Regions from separate parts of the Micromonospora sp. NPDC005291 genome, predicted to be linked through region 1. Evidence: riboswitches for the same ligand, from Rfam matches in the RefSeq annotation. Region 1 holds a riboswitch; each other region holds the start of a gene.
What was found. Region 1 has a riboswitch for cyclic di-AMP ahead of ABZT18_RS09400 (C39 family peptidase). Riboswitches for the same ligand answer to the same signal wherever they lie in the genome.
Positions count from the first base shown of each region.

Region 2: linked by a shared signal. The riboswitch ahead of ABZT18_RS25725 (NlpC/P60 family protein) and the one ahead of ABZT18_RS09400 (C39 family peptidase) in region 1 are both predicted to bind cyclic di-AMP.
Region 3: linked by a shared signal. The riboswitch ahead of ABZT18_RS13650 (hypothetical protein) and the one ahead of ABZT18_RS09400 (C39 family peptidase) in region 1 are both predicted to bind cyclic di-AMP.
Region 4: linked by a shared signal. The riboswitch ahead of ABZT18_RS28105 (transglycosylase family protein) and the one ahead of ABZT18_RS09400 (C39 family peptidase) in region 1 are both predicted to bind cyclic di-AMP.

Region 1 covers NZ_JBEXGR010000005.1:145,884-150,937, reverse strand. Annotated here, with positions in the region: gene ABZT18_RS09410 (polysaccharide pyruvyl transferase family protein) at 1-606, shown strand, start outside; gene ABZT18_RS09405 (alpha/beta hydrolase) at 703-1,449, opposite strand; gene ABZT18_RS09400 (C39 family peptidase) at 1,583-2,437, opposite strand; cyclic di-AMP (ydaO/yuaA leader) riboswitch at 2,671-2,812, opposite strand; gene ABZT18_RS09395 (hypothetical protein) at 3,097-3,867, opposite strand; gene ABZT18_RS09390 (hypothetical protein) at 4,000-4,383, opposite strand; gene ABZT18_RS09385 (acyltransferase) at 4,475-5,054, opposite strand, start outside.
Region 2 covers NZ_JBEXGR010000023.1:7,148-12,201, reverse strand. Annotated here, with positions in the region: gene ABZT18_RS25735 (NlpC/P60 family protein) at 1-208, shown strand, start outside; gene ABZT18_RS25730 (peptidoglycan recognition family protein) at 283-2,265, opposite strand; cyclic di-AMP (ydaO/yuaA leader) riboswitch at 2,500-2,636, shown strand; gene ABZT18_RS25725 (NlpC/P60 family protein) at 2,649-3,689, shown strand; gene dcd (dCTP deaminase) at 3,757-4,335, opposite strand; gene ABZT18_RS25715 (pyridoxamine 5'-phosphate oxidase family protein) at 4,413-4,970, shown strand; gene ABZT18_RS25710 (zinc metalloprotease) at 5,049-5,054, opposite strand, start outside.
Region 3 covers NZ_JBEXGR010000008.1:21,844-26,897, forward strand. Annotated here, with positions in the region: gene ABZT18_RS13630 (hypothetical protein) at 1-808, opposite strand, end outside; gene ABZT18_RS13635 (copper ion binding protein) at 822-1,031, opposite strand; gene ABZT18_RS13640 (metal-sensitive transcriptional regulator) at 1,186-1,482, shown strand; gene ABZT18_RS13645 (YibE/F family protein) at 1,713-3,083, shown strand; cyclic di-AMP (ydaO/yuaA leader) riboswitch at 3,250-3,380, shown strand; gene ABZT18_RS13650 (hypothetical protein) at 3,385-4,404, shown strand; gene ABZT18_RS13655 (carbonic anhydrase) at 4,460-5,054, opposite strand, start outside.
Region 4 covers NZ_JBEXGR010000028.1:26,634-31,687, reverse strand. Annotated here, with positions in the region: gene ABZT18_RS28125 (YafY family protein) at 1-32, opposite strand, end outside; gene ABZT18_RS28120 (VOC family protein) at 127-564, shown strand; gene dinB (DNA polymerase IV) at 622-1,809, shown strand; gene ABZT18_RS28110 (hypothetical protein) at 1,935-2,303, shown strand; gene ABZT18_RS28105 (transglycosylase family protein) at 2,399-3,091, opposite strand; cyclic di-AMP (ydaO/yuaA leader) riboswitch at 3,091-3,262, opposite strand; gene ABZT18_RS28100 (peptidoglycan-binding domain-containing protein) at 3,588-4,076, shown strand; gene ABZT18_RS28095 (peptidase inhibitor family I36 protein) at 4,172-4,576, opposite strand; gene ABZT18_RS28090 (BTAD domain-containing putative transcriptional regulator) at 4,761-5,054, shown strand, end outside.

The sequences.
Region 1 (5,054 bases):
ACCGCCGACATGCCGATTCACACCTCGCACCCGCTCTTCGTCGAGGACAAGGTGCGGATGTTCATGGACCCGTGGCCCTGGATGGAGTATCTCTCCGGGTTCGACTTCGCCTTCGGCACCCGGATCCACGGCACCATCACGGCGTTGATCTCGGGCATCCCCGGCTATCTGCTGGCGCACGACTCGCGCACCCTGGAGCTGGCCCGATACTTCGACATCCCGCACCGTTTGATGCGCGATGTGCCGGCCGACGTCGACGCTGCCCAGCTCTATGCGGAAGCCGACTACACGGCCCTGAACGAGGGCCACAAGGAGCGCTTCACGCGGATCACCGCGTTCCTCGCCAAGCACGACCTCGGCCTCTCGTTCGCCGACGGAGACAGCGCTACCCGCTTCGACGAGCAGGTCCGCCAGACCGTCTACCCACCTGCGGTCCGGCCGGTCTCCGCCTACTCTCCCGAGGAGTTGCTGACGCGCATCCAGTGGCTGCGGGACGAGAACCGGACGCTCCAGAAAAAGGTCAAGACCCTCCACGCGCAGTCACTGCGCGAGCGGGTCAAGCAGGCCGTCGCCGGCCGGGTCCGCCGGATGCTCGGAGCCAACTGACCAGCCACTGCATCCGCTTCACCCAGCTCGCCCACGTCCAACTGCATCACGGCGACAGCGGGAAGGCACCGAGCGCGTCCGCACCGTTGTGACCGATCACCGGTATGGGTCCACCAGCGCCAGAACGGCCGCTCGGTCCTCCACGTGCGCGTTGTGGCCGAGACCGGGCAGCGTGGCGACCGGTACGCCGTACTCCTTGAGCTGCTGGTCGGTGACCATCGGGTCGTGCTCGCCACGCGCCAGCACCACCGGCACGTCGGTCGCCGCCAGCAACGGGGCCAGGTCGGGCTCGCCGACGCCGAAGGCTGTCGGGTCCATGGCGAGGCGCCACCGGCCGTCGACCTGACGCAACCCGGCGTCCACCACCGGATGATCCGGCGGGACCAGGCCGACCAACCCGGAGACGCGCAGGTAGCGGCGGGCCGCCTCGGTGCGGCTGGCGAACCAGCTCACCGGGCGCGCGGCGAGCTCCGCGGCGCGGGCCAGCTCGGCCGGCGACCAGAGCGCCTTGATGCCGAGCCCGACCACCGCGTCCACCGGTATCCCGGTGGCGCGGGCGGCCAGCGCCAGGCCGACCACCCCGCCCAGCGAGTGCCCGAGCACGACGAGCCGGTCGTCGGCGGCCAGGCCGTGGGCGATCCGGCCGGCGAAACCAGCAAAGGTGTACGACGGCAGCGGGGCCGACCAGCCGTGGCCGGCGAGGTCCGGTGCCAGCCACCGCCCGGGCCAGTGCTGCTCCAGCAACGGCGCCCACGGCAGCCAGACGTCTCCGGTCGCCCCCATCCCGTGCAGCAGCAACAGGATCGGCCCACGGCCTGCCCGGCCACCTGATTCATCCACCACGGCCGCAGTCTCCCACGGTTCGCGACCAGGTACGAGGATCGTCGATGCGGCGCAGGCCTGACCGCTCGGTGAAGACGCCGCGGGCGCCGGCCCCTTGTGGGGGACGGCGCCCGCGGCGGTCAACGTGCCTGGGTCAGGCGGAGTAGCCCCGGCTGGCGATCCAGTTGGCCAGGTCGATCGTGGTGATCCAGTACGACGGGTCGGCCGCGTTGGCCGAGTCGGCGATTCGCACGGTCCGGCCGTTGTCCTTGTAACCCACCACGGCGATGTAGTGCCCGCCGCCGTAGGAGTGCCAGCCGCCGTTGGTGTCGGTGGCGTCGCCGACGACGTTGGCCACCACACCGCGACCGTCGGTGATCGCCTTGACCACGTCGGCCTGGAGCTGGTCCATCTGGGCCGAGCTGGGCGTGCCGGCGAACATCCGGGTCCGGTACGGGGAGCCCTTCACCTCGGCGTTGAGCACCCGGGTGGTGTCCAGGGCCGAGTTGGTGCCCATCTCGGTGGTGCCCAGCTCGGCGCCCAGCTCATCCTGGGTGCGGTTGATGCCGGCGGCGCTGAGAGCGTTGCGGGTGGCAGCCGGGCCGCAGTTGTAGTACGTGTTCTGCACCTGGTAGTCGTAGTCGAGCACCTTGGTCGCGGGCGGCTTCGGCGGCTCCGGCTTACGGGTCAGGTCCGGGTTGCTGCTGGCCTTGGCTGCGGGCGACGCGGCACTGGTGGCCGGCGCGGGGGCGGCGGTGGTCGGTGCGGTGCTGGCCGAGGAGGACGCGTCGCGCGCCTCGCTGCGGGAGGCAGCGGTGTCGCTGCGCATCTCGGCGACCGTGGTCACGGTGTGCTGGCTGGCCGGGGCGTCGTCGGTGCTGGTGACCAGGGCGCCGGTGGTGCTGGCGATCGCGAGGGCCGCGGCGGAGGCGACAACGATCTGGTAAGGGCGCTCGGTGGCGAGGCGGCGGAGCTGACGCTTCAGGGTGTGCTTCACGGGGTCCTCCACGGATCGGGGGGAGAGCGGCACACCGGGGGCCGGACCGGCATCCGGGCAGGCGCCAGCGCGCGGACCGTGGTCCGCGGATGGTGAACCGCTCAGGGGAACGCCCGGCGCGGCCGGGCGGGAAAGGCAGTGACCCGGGGGTCAGCTCACCGTCACTGGACGAATGAGCGGGGGCACCGCTGCGCCGTGGAGGCGAGGGAACAACCGAGGGATGGAAAGGTGCTGCACGAGGATAGAACTCCTTCCGACACCGCCTACCGGGTTAGCTGACGGATTCGGGCGGGAAGATCGCCCTACCGCGGGCCGTGGCTCGCGGATTCACCCCGGACTTACTGATGGGTCCCCGGTTCGTAGATCACGATTGAGCGGGTCGGCGCGGCGTCGCCTCTTGCGAACGGTTACCGCACCGGACAGGACGACAGTACTGGCCGGCCCTTCCCCTGCCAAGCCGGGTTCACCTGCGTAAACTCCAATCGGCGCGACAATTTCTGCGCGTATTGCCGATGATGTGACTCGATGGGACAACCGGTTACGGCGACGCCTGCGGGCGACAACCGGACAGGCCGCCGATTATGCGGCCACAATCATGGGAAAAATCGAGCCAATCGTGCCCGACGCCCGATTCGCCATTGACATGACCGGGCTCACATAACGGATCGGGCTCAACCCGCGCGAGCCGGGCGCCAGCGTGCCACGAGTGCGGGACGGAACGCCCGGGTAGCCGCCCGGCGGGCGGGTACCGGGTTCGGCCGCAGCCGGGCCGCTGCCGCGTACGCCTCCTCGGCGAGAGTGCGGGCCGACTCGGCGGCCAGTTCCGCGTCCCGCCAGGCGGCCCGCTCCCGGGTGGCGGCGGCCTGGTAGTCGGCCAGCCTCGCGTCCCGGATCGCCCGGCTCAGCAGCACCTCCTGCTCGACCGGGTGCCGCCGGGGATCCCACCCGTGCCGATGCCCGAACACGTCGCCGAACTGCGCCATGGTCAGGTCGCCCCGCCAGTGCGCCGCCGCCGCCGCGCGATGCAGGTAGCGCTCCCGGGAGGCGTACTCGGCGGGGGTGCGGGGGGTATGCGGGGTGGGCAGCGCCCCGGCACCCGCGAAGCGACGGGCGGCGGTGTCCGCCTCGTCGTACCCGCCCCAGGCCCGCTCCATCTGCTCCTGAGCGGTCAGCCAGGCCACGCGGCGCCGCCGTGCGGTCCTGGTCGCGCCGGCCGCGGCGACGGCCACCTCCTCGGCGTACCGGCGCAGGTCGACGGCCTCGGCCGCGGCCAACTCCCGGGCGGTGGGCGCGGTCGGGAGCGGGTCGTCCGTTGGCCGGTCCCGCTCGGGGCGGGCGGCCAGCACGATGAGTACGCCCAGTGCCAGCAGGAACAGGGCCGACCAGATGGCGGCGGCCTGCGGCACCTCGGTCACGAACTGGTAGAAGACGACGGTCTCCATGGTCGGCACCTCGGGGAGAGAGCAATGCGGTGGGAGCCCCACCGGCCACCGGGCCACGGTGGGCCACGAATCGGCGGGGTGCGGAGCGGGTGGATCGACAGGGCGCGGCGACGGGACGCTCGTCCCGGTGGCTCAGCGCCCTGGTGGGGCCCGGGGCGCCCGGCCGCTCGGACCGTCGACGAGGGGCAGCCGGTCGGACCCGGCCCCGCACACCGACAGCACGCCGGCCGCCGCGACGGTGCCCCGGCCGGCGGGCAGCGCCGGTTGCGAGTCGACCGACCAGGCCGGCAAGGAGGTCTCGACGGCTCCCTCAGGGGCCACCTGGGCCGATTGCGCAGCCGTTGGCACGGCGCTCAGGGTCGGCACGGAACTCGGCCCGGCGCTCAGGGTTGGCGTGGCGGCCGAGGCCGGGCCTGCGCCAAGCGCCAGGGCCGCGACGACGGCGAGGCTGGTCAGCACCCGTGTCGCCCAGCGCGCCACCCACCACAGGGGACAGGTGAACGCGACCGGAAGCACGCCCCCACGCTACCGTCACGCCGACCCGGGCGCATCGACCACGGGCGTGTCGGCGTACGCCGCGCCGACCGCGCTGACCAGTGCGGACGCCTCAGCGCGAGTCGACGTACGTCGATCGGCCGCTGGCCTGCTCGACGTCGCCGCCGGCGGCTTCGCCGGCCTGGGCCTGGGTCCCGACGCCATCGGCGGTGCGGTCTTCGTGGCCGCTGACTTCGATGCTGGCGGTGCGTTGCTGAGGGACGGACACCTGGCGGGCCGGGCGGCGTGGAGCGAGCCGGCGCATCATCGGGGTCTCGACGAAGCGGTGCAGCAGCCCGGCGAGGACCAGGTTCACCAGCAGGAAGCCGAGCACCGCGACGGGGCCACGCCAGCCCTGGAAGCCGGTCCCCCAGTCACCGCTCCAGCGCAGCACGCTCGTCATCACCAGCACGTGCACCAGGTAGAAGGCGAAGGAGACCTCGCCGAGCCAGACCACCGGTCGGGACCGCCACGGGGAACGCTTACCTCGGACGTCCGCGTCCGCGGCGGCAGTGATCACCAGCAGGTACGCCACCGCGAGCAGCGTGGTCCACAGCTCGGCGCGAATCCATTCTGCCGCTGCCACCCAGGTGGCCAGGAAGATCACGCTGGCTGCGGTCAGCCCCGGGCCGCGCCAGAGGCCACGGCGCATC
Region 2 (5,054 bases), on a different contig from region 1:
CCACACCGGTGACCAGTGGAACGAGGGCAAGGCCATCTCGCGAGCCGACGCCCGCCCCGGTGACCTGGTCTTCTTCTTCGCCGGCCTGAGTCATGTCGGGCTGTATCTGGGCAACAGCCAGATGGTGCACGCCCCCCGGGCCGGTAAACCGGTGCAGGTGTCCAGCATCAACACGATGCCGGTCGCCGGGTTCCGCAGACCCGGCTGATCCCCACAGGCACGACGACGGCCCCCGGTCACCGACCGGGGGCCGTCGTGGTTCTCAGTGGAGCGCGTGGCGTCTCAGCGGGGCGCGCCCACCGGTGACGGCAGCAGCTGCACGTCTGCGAGGTCGACGTACATGATGCGGTGGCCGAACTGGATCTGCGCGTAACGGTTCTGGCCGCGGATCACCGTCCAGTCACCCGGCGAGGAGCCGTCGAACGTGCTGGCCCGGTAGTACTCGCCGGCCAGGACCGCGCCGACGGCGTACCGCTGCCCGGCGGACAGGGTGTACTGGAGTGGTGAGATCGCCTGGTAGGGCACCCCGGCCGGGTAGGCGGCCTGCTCCGGGTACGCCCGCCCGTACACCGGGATGGTGGCCCGTCCGGGCTTCGGGGTCGCCACCACGCCGACGGTCCAGCTGGCAGTCGGCGCGGACGCCGGGTTGTGAAACCAGGCCCGTTGACCGAGATACCAGATTGCCGTCCAGTCGCCCTGCCGGCCGGCGAGCGCGTACGTCTGACCGGCGGATGCCCGGGCGCCGTGATCGGACACCTCCATCGTGTTCGGGGTGCCGCCCGGGCGGAGCGCGATGTCGTTGACCAGCGGGGCGTCCGCGGACGGCGCGCTGCGCAGCACCACGGCCGAGGAGCCGCGTGGCGCGCACGGCACGCCGACGGTGACGCAGCCGATGAACGCCGGCTGGTTGGTGGCGTAGTCCGGGTCGATCCGGACCAGCCCGGTGGCCGGGGTGCCGGTGTCCAGCCGAGGGGCGTGCAGCAGGTTGAAGTAGTGCGTCCAGTCCCAGTACGGGCCCGGGTCCCAGTGCATCCCGCGCACGGTCGAGGCGACGGTGCCGGGCACGTTGTCGTGGCCGATGATGTGCTGGCGGTCCAGTGGGATGCCCAGCCGCAGTGCCAGGTGCCGGACCAGCTTCGCCGAGGTCCGGTACATCGCCTCGGTGTACCAGGTGCCCTGCGCGGCGAAGCCCTCGTGTTCCAGGCCGATCGACTTGGCGTTCACGTACCAGTTGCCGGCATGCCAGCCGACGTCCTTGGTCTTCACGTGCTGGGCGACGTGCCCGTCGACCGAGCGCAGCGAGTAGTGCCAGCTCACGTACGTCGGGTCCTGGACGAGCTGCAGGGTGGTCGCCCAGCTCGCCTCGGTGTCGTGGATGACGATGTACTCGATCTTCTGCCGCGCGGGCCGGTCGGAGAGGTCGTGGTTGCCGTAGTCGCCGTCGCCGAACGCCTCGTAGGGTGCCGGGATCCACTCGCAGGAGATGGTGCGGGGGCATTCCAGCCCGTCCGGGCGAGCCAGGCGGCGCAGGCCCAGCCGGTCCAACCAGGAACGCTGCGGTTGCACCGCGCGGGCCGGCAGTGTGATCCGCTGGCCGTCGTCGGTCACCCGGGTTTCGCCGGCACCAATGGTGGTGAAGACCTCGTCGGCGAAGGCCGCCGCGGCGTCAGCGCTGTCCGCGCCGGCGTAGCGGGCCACCGCGCCGTACCAGGCCGCCGGGTCGGTGTCGGCACCGACCGGCGCGCCCAACTCCCTCTGGTACGCCCCGAGCAGCGCGGCGCCGCCCCGGATGTTGACGCCCGCATCGGTGCGCAGTGCCTCGGGGGCGGCGCCGGTCAGCGCGGCGGCGGCGTCCATGGTCTGCAACGCGGCGGCGGGCGGCGCGGGATCCTCGGCCGGTCGGGGGGCGAGCAGTCTCGCGGAGCGGGAGTCGTCGCCGCGTGGGTCCTCGGTGCCGGCGTCGTGGTGGCCGCGCCCGGGTAGGGCGGCCACGTGCCGGGCGTCGGTGAGGTGCATCGGGCCGTAGCCGCCGCTGGTGCTCGGTGTGCCGGCGTTGCTGTCCCAGCGGGACTCCAGATAGGAGACGGCGAGCAGCACGACGGTCGGCACACCGTACTCGGTCGCCGCCGCGGCGTACTGCTGCTGGCGGTCGGCGGTGGGCGCGGCGGCGGCCGGGCCGGAGGGTAGCGGAACCGCGGTCGCGGCTGCGACCACGGCGGCGGCGAGCAGTGCGCGCCGGCCGGTCGACAGGGTTGAATGGCGCATCGAACCCCCTAGATGTTGCGGGTGAAGGTGAGGTCACCTTCGCGCCGCCCGGGAGTCTGCGTCAATACCTTTCCATGTATCGAGGTGTTAGGAAAAAAATCTTCACACACGGTCGGTGAACCTTTCGGATCGGTACGGAGTGTCACGGCCGCACGGGTTGCGGATCGGTAACAGCCGTCTCTACTCTGGTCATTTGTCGGCCCGATAGCAGGTCCGCCCAGCCCGGGCGGTAACGGACCGACACCGCCGAGTCGCTTCCGAGCGAACCGGGGACCCAGGTTTTCCCGGGGTGAATCCGCAGCCATTGCGGTAGGGCGCCAACTTCCCGCCCGAACCCGTCAGCTAACCCGGTAGGCGGTCAGGAAGAAGGAGTACGGAACCCGGTGGCACTCCATGCCCCGCGGCCGTCGTCCGAGCGGTCGGCGTCAGCCGGCCCGACGTCGATCGTGCCGCGCCCACGCTGGTCCCGCTTCACCACGGCCCTCGCCGCACTGGCCGGCGTCGCCGTCGTCCTGACCGGCAGCGCCACGGCGGCCCACGCGGACCCGTCCGTCGCCGAGATTGAGCGCCAGATCGACGCCGACTGGAACAAGCTCGAACCGATCATCGAACGCCACAACGCCACCCGAACCGACCTGGCTGCCAAGCGCAAGCAGGCCGACGCGCTGGCCGCCCGGATCGCCCCGCTGGAGCGGGAGGTCGACGCGGCGATGGACAAGGTCAGCGCCCTCGCCGTCCGTGCCTACAAGGGCGAGAACGTCTCCACCGTCAACGCGATGTTGGGCAGCCGGTCACCCACCGAGGTGGTCGGCCAGTTGGAGATGCTCGACCGGTTCGCGCACAACCAGCAGCAGGACGTGCGGCAGGTCGCGGACCTGCGCGACGAGCTGGCCCAGCAGAAGGCGCCGCTGGACGAGATGGTGGCCCAGCTGACCCGCACCGAAGCGCAGTTGGCGGCGAAGAAGAAGCAGATCAACGAGGAGATCGACCGGCTGCAGAAGCTGCGCCTCAAGGTGTATGGCAACGGTGGCGGCGGTTCGCTGCGCCCGGCGCCCTGCCCTGGCAGCTACCCCGGCGGCGCCGCGGGCACGGCCGTCAAGTTCGCCTGCGCCCAGATCGGCAAGCCCTACGTCTGGGGTGCCGAGGGCCCGAACTCGTACGACTGCTCCGGGCTGATGCTGGCCGCCTGGGCCAAGGCTGGCGTGTCGCTGCCGCACAACGCCGCCGCGCAGAGCCGCGTCACCAAGGACGTCAGCAAGGCCAACCTGCGCCCCGGCGACCTGGTCTTCTACTACAGCGACATCCACCACGTGGGCATGTACGTCGGCGGTGGCTGGGTGGTGCACGCCTCGCAGGCTGGTCAACCGGTCAAGATGAAGAAGGTCGACGACGGCCCGATCCACAGCTACGGCCGCCCAGGCTGACCCACTCCTCACGAATGAGGGCCCGTCGCGATCCGTTCGCGGCGGGCCCTCGTCGTGCGTACAGGGATCAGCGGGTGGGCCAGGCGCGCCAGCTCTGCCAGGCGCGGCTCGGCGTCGGCCCACGTTGGCCCTGGTAGCGCGAACCGTAGACCGCCGAGCCGTACGGGTGCTCGGCCGGCGAGGAGAGCCGGAAGATGCAGAGCTGGCCGATCTTCATGCCCGGCCAGAGGGTGATCGGCAGGTTCGCCACATTGGAGAGCTCCAGCGTCACGTGACCGGAGAAACCCGGGTCGATGAAGCCGGCGGTGGAGTGCGTGAGCAGCCCGAGCCGGCCCAGTGAGCTCTTCCCTTCCAGCCGGCCGGCGAGCTGGTCGCCCAGCGAGATGACCTCCAGCGTCGAGGCGAGCACGAACTCCCCCGGGTGCAGCACGAACGGCTCGCCGTCGGGCACCTCGACCGCCGATGTCAGGTCGTCCTGCTGCATCGCCGGATCGATGTGGGTGTAAAGGTGGTTGTTGAAGACCCGGAACAGCCGGTCGAGTCTCACGTCGATGCTGGACGGTTGGACCAGGGTGGGCTCGAACGGCTCCAGGCCCAGCGTGCCGGCCTTGATCTCGGAGACCAGGTCGCGGTCAGAGAGCAGCATCGGACCACCATAGCGAGGTAGGCGGTGACCAGCGTGTCGAGGTCGCTCTTCGTACATTTGTTCGATAGAATGTCCGCATGGCTTCCTGGTCCGAATTCGCCGCCGACGAGCCCCGACTCGCCGACGGGATCCGCGTTCTCCTTCAGCAGTACGGGCCGGGCTTCGGCTATCTGGCCACGGTCCGCGCCGACGGCGGACCCCGGGTCCACCCGGTCTCCCCGGTCATCACCGACGAGGGCCTCTTCTGCTTCATCATCGACTCTCCGAAGCGCCGTGACCTCGAACGGGACGGCCGTTACGCGCTGCACTCGTTCCCCCCGGAGGAGAGCGACGACGAGGCGTACGTGGCGGGGCGGGCCCATCCGGTGACCGATCCGACACGGGTGGCCCGGCTGGCGCAGGGCGCCCGTGCGGAGCCGCAGGTCGACTGGCGGCTGTTCGAGTTCACCGTCGACGTGGCGATGCTGACCCGCCGCGAGCAGCACACCGCGGGCATTCCGGGTCTCGCGCCGGGTCGGCCGGCCGTTCGGGTCTGGCTCGACCCGCACGCCCCGTCGGCGGCGGCCGCGCCGCTCGTCGTACCGCAGGCGCGCCCGACCCGTCTCAACCGCGACGTCCAGTACACGGCCGCCTGACCACGGCCGGGTCCGGAGGCAGAGACGACGGTGCCGGCTCCGTCACGACGGAGCCGGCACCGGGTGTACGCGGAAGATTCACGC
Region 3 (5,054 bases), on a different contig from region 1:
AGTCGAGGTAGAGCCGGTAGCTGCCGGCTGAGGGCACCTCGGCGAGGAAGGTGACGGCCGGGCCGGGCCGGGTCCGCCCGTCGCCGGGCGTTCCGTCCGGGTGCACATGCAGGTACGCCAGGTCGCCTCGGCGCAGTGCCACCAGGTGCCCGTACGCGCCCAGGTAGGGCTCAAGGTCGGTGACCGGCTGCCCGTCCCGGTTGACGGTCAGGGTGAGCGGTGACGTGCGGCCGGGCTGCGGCGCACCGGTCAGGGTGACCGTGTAGCCGTCGACGGTGGTGCTGGTCACCGGGGCTGGCAGCGGCCGTTCGGTCAGCTCACCGGGGACGGTCACGTCCACGCCGAGGGTCAGCGGCTCACCCCCGGTCGGGGTGAAGTCGGCGAACGCCCGCCACTGCCCGGGGCCGGCCAGCGGGGTGTCGACCCGCCAGGTGCCGTCCGGGGCCAGGTCGGGGTGCACGTGGCGGAAGCCGGAGAGGTCCCGTCGGGCGACGATCAGGTGCATTCGCTTGTCGTGCGCCACGTCGTACCGGGTCACCGGGCGCCCGTCGGGCCCGGTGATCCGGAAGGCGAACTCGTCGGCCGGGGCATCGACCGGTTCGAGGGTATATCCGCGGTCGGAGACGAGCAGGCCGCCGGGGAGCCGGTCGGTCGCCTCGTCGTGCTCCCCTGTCGCGTGGGCGGCACCGCCGTCGTGCCGGCTGTCGGCGACCGGGGCGGGGTCGACCAGACGGCCGATCCCGTAGGTCGCGCCGAAGACCGCCGCCAGACCGACGGCGAACCCGGCCAATCTCGTCACGGTGCGCATACCGACCCTCCGATCACGCGTCGACGAGGTCGTAGCCGGCCTCGTCGACAGCGGCCCGAACAACCCCGGTGTCCAGCGGCTGGTCGCTGCTGACGGTGACCCGGCCGGCCGCGAGGTCGACCTGGACGTCACGCACGCCCTCGATGGCGCCGACCTCGGCGCTCACCGCGCTGACGCAGTGCCCACAGGTCATGCCCTGCACCTGGTACGTGGTGTTGACCATCGAAACGTCTCCCTTCGCCACCTCCGAAGCCTATACCCCTGGGGGGTAAGTCGGAGGCGGACCTCTACCCTTGCACGTTACCGGTACCCGGTGGGGGTATCCGGCCAGAAGAGGACCGTACCATACCCCCCAGGGGTACGCTATCCTTGTCGACATGACCGCACCCACCCCGATCCGCGGGTACACCGCCAGCAAGGACCAGTTGCTCACGCGGCTCCGCCGCGTCGAGGGGCAGGTCCGCGGCATCGAGAAGATGGTCGACGACGACCGCTACTGCATCGACGTGCTCACCCAGATCTCCGCGATCCAGGCCGCACTCGACAAGGTGGCGCTGGGGTTGCTCGACGGGCACGCCCGGCACTGCATGCACGAGGGGGCAGCCGAGGGCCGGGCCGACGAGATGGCCACCGAGATGATGGCGGCAGTCGGCCGGCTCATGAAGCGCGGCTGACAGCCCTCAGTCCGGGCATTCCACGGTGACCCTCCGTATGCCGCTGCACAGCCGGGCACCGGCGCCACCACGACGTGGCGCCTTCGGCCGGCCGGGCCGGGCACTGACCGTCCGTGATCGAGCGGTCGTCAGCCAGCGATCCGCCGCACCTGTCGCCGCGTTTCCACGGCAACGGTGAACCGACCGGCACGCTGACCCGTACCCCGCACCGGATCGTTGGGAGTCTCGCCTTGGGTTCCGACCACACCCGCCCCGCTCCGTCCGCCCCGCCCCGGGTACGACGGATCCTCGTCATGACGGTGGTGCCCCTCTTCGTCGCCACCGTGCTCGCCGCCGTGCTGCTCTGGCCGCGGGGTGGGTCCCCGCAGACCGACGGCGGAGCGGACGTGCCGCGCCACCCCGGCACGGTGACCCGGGTGGTGACCGAGCCATGCCCGCCGGTGCCGTCGAGCCCCGAGGGCACACCGAGGGTCGGTGCCGGGCCGTGCGGCACGGTCGACGTCCGGGTGGACGACGGGCCGACCGCCGGCCAGCAGGTGCGGACACCGGTGCCCGACGGCCCCGGCGCGCCCCGGGTCGAGGTCGGCGACGAGGTCATCCTGGTCGAGCTCACCGACCCGACCGATCCCACCGCCAGCAACTGGAACATCGCCGAGCATCAGCGCGGCACCCCGATGGTGTGGCTGGCGGTGGTCTTCGCCGCCGCGATCGTCGCGTTCGGTCGGTGGCGGGGCCTGGCGGCGCTCGCCGGGCTGGCCGCCAGCTTCGCCATCCTGCTCACCTTCGTGCTGCCGGGCATCGGCGCAGGCAAATCACCCCTGCTGGTGGCGGTGGTCGGCGCGGCCCTGATCATGTTCGTGGTGCTCTACCTGACGCACGGGGTCACCGCGCAGACCTCGGTCGCGGTGCTCGGCACCCTGGGAAGCCTGGTGCTGACCGGTGTGCTCGCCACCATCGCCACGGCCGCAACCCACCTCACCGGCTTCGGCAGCGAGGATGCGACGACACTGTCGATGTTCCAGGGCGACGTGGACCTGCACGGCCTGCTGCTCGCCGGGATCATCATCGGCTCGCTCGGGGTGCTCGACGACGTGACGGTCACCCAGGCGGCCACCGTCACCGAGTTGGCGAACGCGAACCCCGGGCTGACCCGGTTGCAGCTGTACCGTGCGGCCACCCGGGTCGGCCGCGCGCACATCGCCTCCACTGTCAACACCATCGTGCTGGCGTACGCGGGCGCGTCGCTACCCCTGCTGCTCCTGCTCACCGCCGACTCGCGGCCGATCGGGCAGATCCTCACCAGCGAGTTCCTCGCGCAGGAGATCGTCCGCAGCGCGGTGGCCACACTCGGCCTGATCGCCGCCGTGCCACTGACCACCGGACTGGCCGCGGTGGTGACCACCGCCGGGCGCACGGATGCCCCTCCGTCCGCCGACGCTCCCGCCCCGCGACCCCAGCCGGCCCGGGCGGAGGCACTGGCCGCACTCATCTCACCGCGAACAGGTCGACCCGGCGAGCCGGATCCGACGCGGACCTCACCCCCACACACCGCCACCGACCGGTGGCCGGAGCCGAACAGGAGCACAGATACGGCATGGTGACACTCCTCAGCGTGACCAGTTTGGGCATCCGCCCTGAGAACCGCGTCACTGGTCACTCAACGCCATGGCGAAATGACACTTTTGGTCGACATCAAGGCGTAGCTCACCAGGCCGACTCTCGGGTAACCTCGCTGCCGGTTACCGATGAAGGCGCGAAGCGGCGCCTGCGGTGCCACCGCCCAATCGCCAACCGGCGAGCCGGGGACCCAGGTACGTGGGGTGAATCCGCGTCAGCGGTAGGGGCCACTTCCGCCCCGAACCCGTCAGCTAACCCGGTCGGCGGTCGACGGAAGGGAACATTGTGACGGCACCCCTACGCCGCTGGTTGACACCCGTGGTGGCCGTGATCGCCGCACTGACCGTGCTCGCCGGGCCCCTCCCGGCCCATGCCGCCCCGACGACCCCCACACCGTCCGGGCACGAGGAGGACGGCGAGCCCCAACTGCTCAACGACGTCATCGAGCAGGCCAACCGCGACTACTCCGCCGCCAAGTCCAAGCTGGACAAATCCAAGAAGCGACAGCAGGAGTTGGCGCTGGAGGTCGACCGGGCCAAGGCCGACCTGGATGCGCTGGCCCCGCAGGTCGGGCAGATCGCCGCCCAGGCGTACCGGACCGGCCGGATCGGCGCGATCGCGATGCTGCTGGAGAGCGACGCCCCCGACTCGTTCGTCCAGCGCGCCTCGGTGCTCGACGAGATGAACATGGTCAACGAGAAGAAGCTCTCCGAGGTCAACACGGTGAAGGCCCGCGCCGAGCAGGCCAAGCTGGCCCTCGACACGGAGGTCCGCGAGCAGCAGAAGCAGACCGCCCTGATGGCGAAGCGGAAGAGCGAGGCGGACAAGGCGCTCTCCCTGGTCGGCGGAAAGGGCTTCACCGGCGGCCTGGTGGATGCCACCTCGCCCGTCGCCCGGCTCGGCCCGGGTCGCACCTCCGACGGTGACTGGAAGCCCCAGTCGTGCAGCGAGAATGACCCCACCACGTCCGGCTGCATCACGCCTCGCACGCTGCACGCGTACAAGGAGGTCAAGCGGGCCGGCTTCAGCCGGTTCGTCGGCTGCTACCGCTCCGGCGGGCCATGGGAGCACCCGAAGGGCCGCGCCTGCGACTGGTCGCTGCAGAAGAGCGGCTTCGCCCCGTGGCACAACGAGGACACCCGGACGTACGGCAACAACGTCGCCGCGTTCCTCATCCGGAACGCCGACCGGCTCGGCATCTACTACGTGATCTGGAACCGCCAGATCTGGTTCCCGGCGACCGGCTGGAGTTCGTACAGCGGGCCGTCGAACCACACCGACCACGTGCACATGTCGCTGCTCTGACCCGCACGATGCCCCGTCGAGGGCCGTTCCGCGTCGCGGGACGGCCCTCGACGCGTCAGGCTGCGGCGGGCGCGGCCGGGTCGGTCGACCCCGCCGGCACGTCGAGCGTCGCGAAGCCGGCCGGCACGGCGGCCACCGGGCGTACCGCTCCGGCGGCGAGCCGATACGACACGCCCACGACCGCGCACCGCCCCTGCGCCACCTCGTCGGCCAGCACGGGCGACTGCCCCAGCAGCGTCTCGACCGTCTGCGCGATGTGGATGTCGACGATTTCGTCGATGTCGTCCACGCCCTCGGCTTCGGCCCGGCGCAGGCTGGGCAGCACGGCGTCGACCACCGCCCGCAGGTGCCCACGAGGTGGGGTGCCGGTCGCGGCGACCTCCCGGGCCGCCTGCACCGCGCCGCACGAGTCGTGGCCGAGCACCACCACCAGCGGGGTGCCGAGAACGGTCACCGCGTACTCCACGCTGCCGAGCACCTCCGGGCCGGCGGTGTGCCCGGCCGTACGGACCACGAACAGGTCACCCAGCCCTCGGTCGAAGATGATCTCGGCGGCCAGGCGCGAGTCGGAGCAGCCGACGATCACCGCGAACGGGTGCTGCCCGTCTGCCACGGCAGCCCGGTGCCCGGCATCCTGATTGGGATGGCGT
Region 4 (5,054 bases), on a different contig from region 1:
AGCACCCGTTCGGTCGTCGCCTCGACGGTCACGTGCCGATCGTTGCACGAATTGCGGAACGACCCTGTCCGCTAGGTGCGGGAGGCTGGGATCATGACCGACCAGATCAGGAAAGAGGGAGCTGACATGGCCCGCGACATGCAGATCACATTCGACTGCGCCGACCCGGCCGCGTTGGCGGCGTTCTGGGTTGAGGCGCTCGGCTACCAGGTGCAGGCCCCGCCCGGAGACTTCGAGTCGTGGGAGCAGGCACTGGAGGCGATGGGGGTGCCACCGGAGAACCGTAACGACGCCTCAGCGGTGGTCGACCCCGAAGGCTCCAGGCCGCGGCTGTTCTTCCAACGGGTGCCGGAGCACAAGCAGGCGAAGAATCGCGTGCACATCGATGTGCGAGCCGCTCCGGGGCTCACGGGTGACGAGCGGATGGCGGCCCTGGAGGCGGAGGCCGAACGGCTCGTCTCGCACGGCGCCGCCCGGCTCAGTCGTCACGAGCCCGCTCCCCCACTGGGCGCCGGTCACCTCATCATGGCCGACCCCGAGGGCAACGAGTTCTGCCTCGACTGACCGGGCGTTCGCCCAGCTCACTGCCGTAATGGTGGGATGCCATGCGAACATGTGTACGTGTCGCCCGGGGCCAACATCCTGCACGCCGACCTGGACGCGTTCTACGCGTCGGTCGAGCAACGCGACGACCCGCGCCTACGCGGGCGGCCGGTGATCGTCGGTGGGGGCGTCGTCCTCGCGGCCAGCTACGAGGCGAAGGCGCGGGGCGTACGCAGTGCGATGGGCGGTCAGCAGGCGCGCCGGCTGTGTCCGGACGCGATCGTGGTGCCACCCCGGATGTCGGCGTACACGGCGGCGAGCCGCGCGGTCTTCGAGATCTTCCGGCAGACCACCCCGCTGGTCGAGGGGCTCTCCATCGACGAGGCGTTCCTGGACGTGGGCGGCCTGCGGCGGCTCGTCGGGTCACCGGCCGACATCGCCGAGCGGCTGCGTCGGGAGGTCAGTGAACGGGTCCAACTGCCGATCACGGTGGGCGTGGCCCGCACGAAGTTCCTGGCGAAGGTGGCCAGCGGGGTGGCGAAGCCCGACGGGCTGCTGGTGGTCGCGCCGGACGCCGAGTTGGCGTTCCTGCACCCGCTGCCCGTGGAGCGGCTGTGGGGCGTCGGCCCGGTCACCGCCGCGAAGCTGCGGGAACGACGGATCCGTACGGTCGGCGAGGTGGCCCGACTCGGCGAGGCCGCGTTGGTGTCGATGCTCGGGGCGGGCGCCGGTCGGCACCTGCACGCTCTGGCGCACAATCGCGACCCCCGGGCGGTTCAGGTGGGGCGTCGGCGCGGCTCGATGGGCGCCCAGCACGCGCTGAGCCGTAGCCCGCATGCCCCGGCGGAGCTGGATGCCATCCTCGCCGGGCTGGTCGACCGGGTCAGCCGGCGGATGCGGGCGGCCGGGCGGTCCGGGCGCACGGTGGTGCTGCGGCTGCGCTTCGGCGACTACACCCGGGCGACCCGCTCACACACCATCGGCAAGGCGACGGCCGACACGACGTCGCTGCTCACCGCCGCGCGAGCGCTGCTGCGGGCCGCGCTGCCCGAGATCGATCGTCGTGGTGTCACCCTGATCGGTGTTTCGGTGGGCAATCTGGACGACAACCCGGTTCAGCCGGAGCTGCCGTTCCACCGCGAACCGGGTGCGGAGTTGGACGCCGCAGTGGACGCGGTCCGTGACCGGTTCGGATCGGCGGCGCTCACCCGTGCGGTGCTGCTCGGCCGGGATCCGGGCGTCGAGATGCCGCTGCTGCCGGATTGACCGGTCTGCGTGCCGCGTTCGGGGGGCCGAGCTGCGACCGGAGACACATCACAGCAGGTCGGCGGTTTAGCCAGCGGCTGACGGGTGACCCTTGTGGGGTACAGCCTGACAAGGGGGGACCCACGATGTCCGACGACACCAGCAACCGACCGAGCCGTCACGCCGAGCGCCCGCACGACGTGACCGACCCGCTGCTCTGGCAGTTGGCGATCGACGTGCTGAGCGCCCACGAGCCGGACGACGAGGGGCAGTGCCGCAACCTCCAGTGCGCCGGGCAGTCCTGGCCGTGCACGGCTCGCACCGGCGCCGAGCAGTCTCTGCGCGTGTCCCGCGGCACGCCCGCCTCGGACGAGATGCCCATGGACGGCGGCGACAGTGACGATGTCGGCACTGCCTGGCCCGGGGAGGGCGCGGTACCGGCCCAGCGATGGGCCCGCAATGCCGACCCGGTGGCGTCGCATCGCGGATCGAAGGCGTCCGCCTCGGCGGCGTGACGGCGGGGTGCACCGGCACGAACACACGGCGCTGCTCAGCGCCACACACAGGAACGCTCGGCCGGTGACCCGGCCGAGCGTTCGTGTGTCATCCGTCAGAGGCTGAGCCGCTGGCCCGGGAAGATCAGACCCGGGTCGGTGCCGACCAGCGGCCGGTTGTGCTCGTACAGGGCCTGCCAGCCGCCGGCCACCCGGTGGGTGTCGGCGATCTCCGACAGGGTGTCGCCCGGCTTGACCAGGTACTGGTCGCCCGCCGTCGGCGCGGTGCGCTCGTGGTTGCGGGTCGCCGGCTGCTCGCCGCGCGACGACCGCTCCTGCGGCGTGGTGGGCTTCGCGGTCGACTTCGTCGACGGCTTCTCGGTCGACTTGGTCGACGGCTTCGCGGTCGACTTGGTCGACGGCTTCTCGGTCGACTTGGTCGCGGAGCCGCCCTTCTTGCCGCAGGTCGGCCAGGCGCCGATGCCCTGCCCGTCGAGCACCTTCTCGGCGACGGCGATCTGCTCGCCGCGGCTGGCCAGGTCAGCGCGGGCGGCGTACTTCTTGCCGCCGTAACCGGCCCAGGTGCCCTGCGAGAACTGCAATCCGCCGTAGTAACCGTTGCCGGTGTTGATCTTCCAGTTGCCACCGGACTCGCACTGGGCGATCGCGTCCCAGTTGACCGCGGCCTGCGCTGGGGCGGCCGGCCCGAAGAGGGCGACGGCGCCGGTGACCGCACCGACGGCCAGGGTGCCGACGGCGAGACGGCGGGTGGTGACCCGTCGATGACGGGGGGTGTAGACAGACGTCATGTGAGCTTCCTCCACGCCGGCGAGGTGAGCTGTCGGGTTCGGGCCGAGGAGCCCGGCCGCACGGTGGCGGCTTCACCCCGAGGTGACATGCACCGAGGAACGTTGGGTCCCCCGCTCCTGCCCGGTGACTGGGTTCCGACGACCGGGGGCAGGATTTGGCGTTGCCGGCCGTGGTGTCCGCAATGGCGAACCCGACCGACGTTAGGCACGGTCGGTGACGGTCGCCCACCCCCTGTGAACTTCTTCACCGGGCCACGCGGGGCGGGTCGCGCAGCGGTTGCGAGCGATCGACGTCTGTGCAGTCACCATCATGGACCGTTTCCGATCAGACGTCGGTCCCGGTGGTGCGTGCCGAGACGAGCGGGTGGGTGTCACCGCCCCGCTGGAACCGCTGGTGGCGAATTGACGTTCGAGCAAGAAACGGTAGATCGACGGTCGCGATGCTCCTGGGCATGCCGGGTTGACCCGAGCAGCCAAGCCCGCCCAGGAGGAGATCATGCCGATCCACCAGAACCGCACCGGGCGCCGCAGCGCCGCCGCCATCCTGCTGACCGTGCTGGCCAGCGCCGGACTCGCCGCGCTCGCGCCGACCGCCGCGCAGGCGGCCAGCACGTGCACCAGCCTGACCTTCTTCCGCGTCGGTGGCTACCCGGGCGGTGCCGACATGCACGTGCCCACCATCGGCTGGCAGGACGGTAACAAGACCTGCTACCTGGAGTACGGCCACTCCAACAGCGCGGTCAAGGTGTTGCAGGAGGCGCTGAACAACTGCTACTCCCAGTCCCTGAGGCTCGACGGCCAGTACGGCACCAACACCCGGAATGCCGTCCGGGCCGCGCAACGTCAGATCAACCAGACCTGGGAGTGGGCGAACATCGCCGAAGACGGCGAGTATGGCCCGCAGACCCGGGCGTGGATGGGCTTCGCGATCTTCGGGGTCAACGGTGGCCCGGTCATCCCGAACGTCTGCTACTACCCGGGCTGACCCGCGCGACGGCGCCGGCCGGAATCCCCCGTTGGATTCCGACCGGCGCCGTCGTGGCGTCTCCGGTCCCTCCCCCGCACCGGAGACTCCGGCCCTCAACACACCCGTACGGCCTCGATGCGCGTGTTCCAGGTGCCGCCAATCGCGGCCGAGTCATACGCCAGGTTCGCCCGGTAGCCGTAGGCGTGCTGGTAGCCGAGCAGGCCGGTGGCATTGGCGTTGTCCCAGAAGGTGGAGACGGTGCCGGACGGCCGGTTGTTCTTGATCGACTGGGCCCTGTTGCGGAAGTACGAGGGCAACGTCACGTCGTTACAGCCGTTGTACGGCCCGTCGAGGTAGAAGACGTCACCGGAGAAGTTGATCCCGGCGTAGAGGCAGAGCAGGTTCGAGGGGCAGGCGTAGTTGGCAGCCTGGGCCGGGCTCGGGGCGGCGCCGAACACGGCGGTCAGGGCAACCGTGGCAACCAGGGCGGACGTGAGCCTTCGCCGAATGCTTCGCACGTGAGTGACCTCCAGGTCTCGTCACGACCGCGTCGGCCGTGAGTCGAATTGCCGACATCGGATTGAGAGATGTCGCTGTGCCTACGATGATCTGCGCGGAAGGTCGACGGATTCCTGCCGGAACCTCAATCCGGCTGTGCCGGCGGGGTTGGCCGACCGGCGGCACGGGGGCGAGCGGCGATTCATGGAGATTCGGATCCTCGGACCAGTCGAGGTGTGGTCGAACGGCCAACTGATCGACGCGGGAGCGGCCCGGCAACGCGCCGTCCTCGCCGCGCTGGCGGTCGACGTGGGCCGGCCGGTTCGCGCGGAATCCCTGGTGGATCGGGTCTGGGGTGACTCCCCGCCTCCCCGGGTCCGGCACAACCTGCACGTCTACCTCGCTCGGATCCGCCGGGTGCTGACCGCTGCCGGGGCGCCGGACGCGCTGGTCCGCCGCTCCGGCGGATACCTGCTGGACCTACCGCCGGAGACGGTC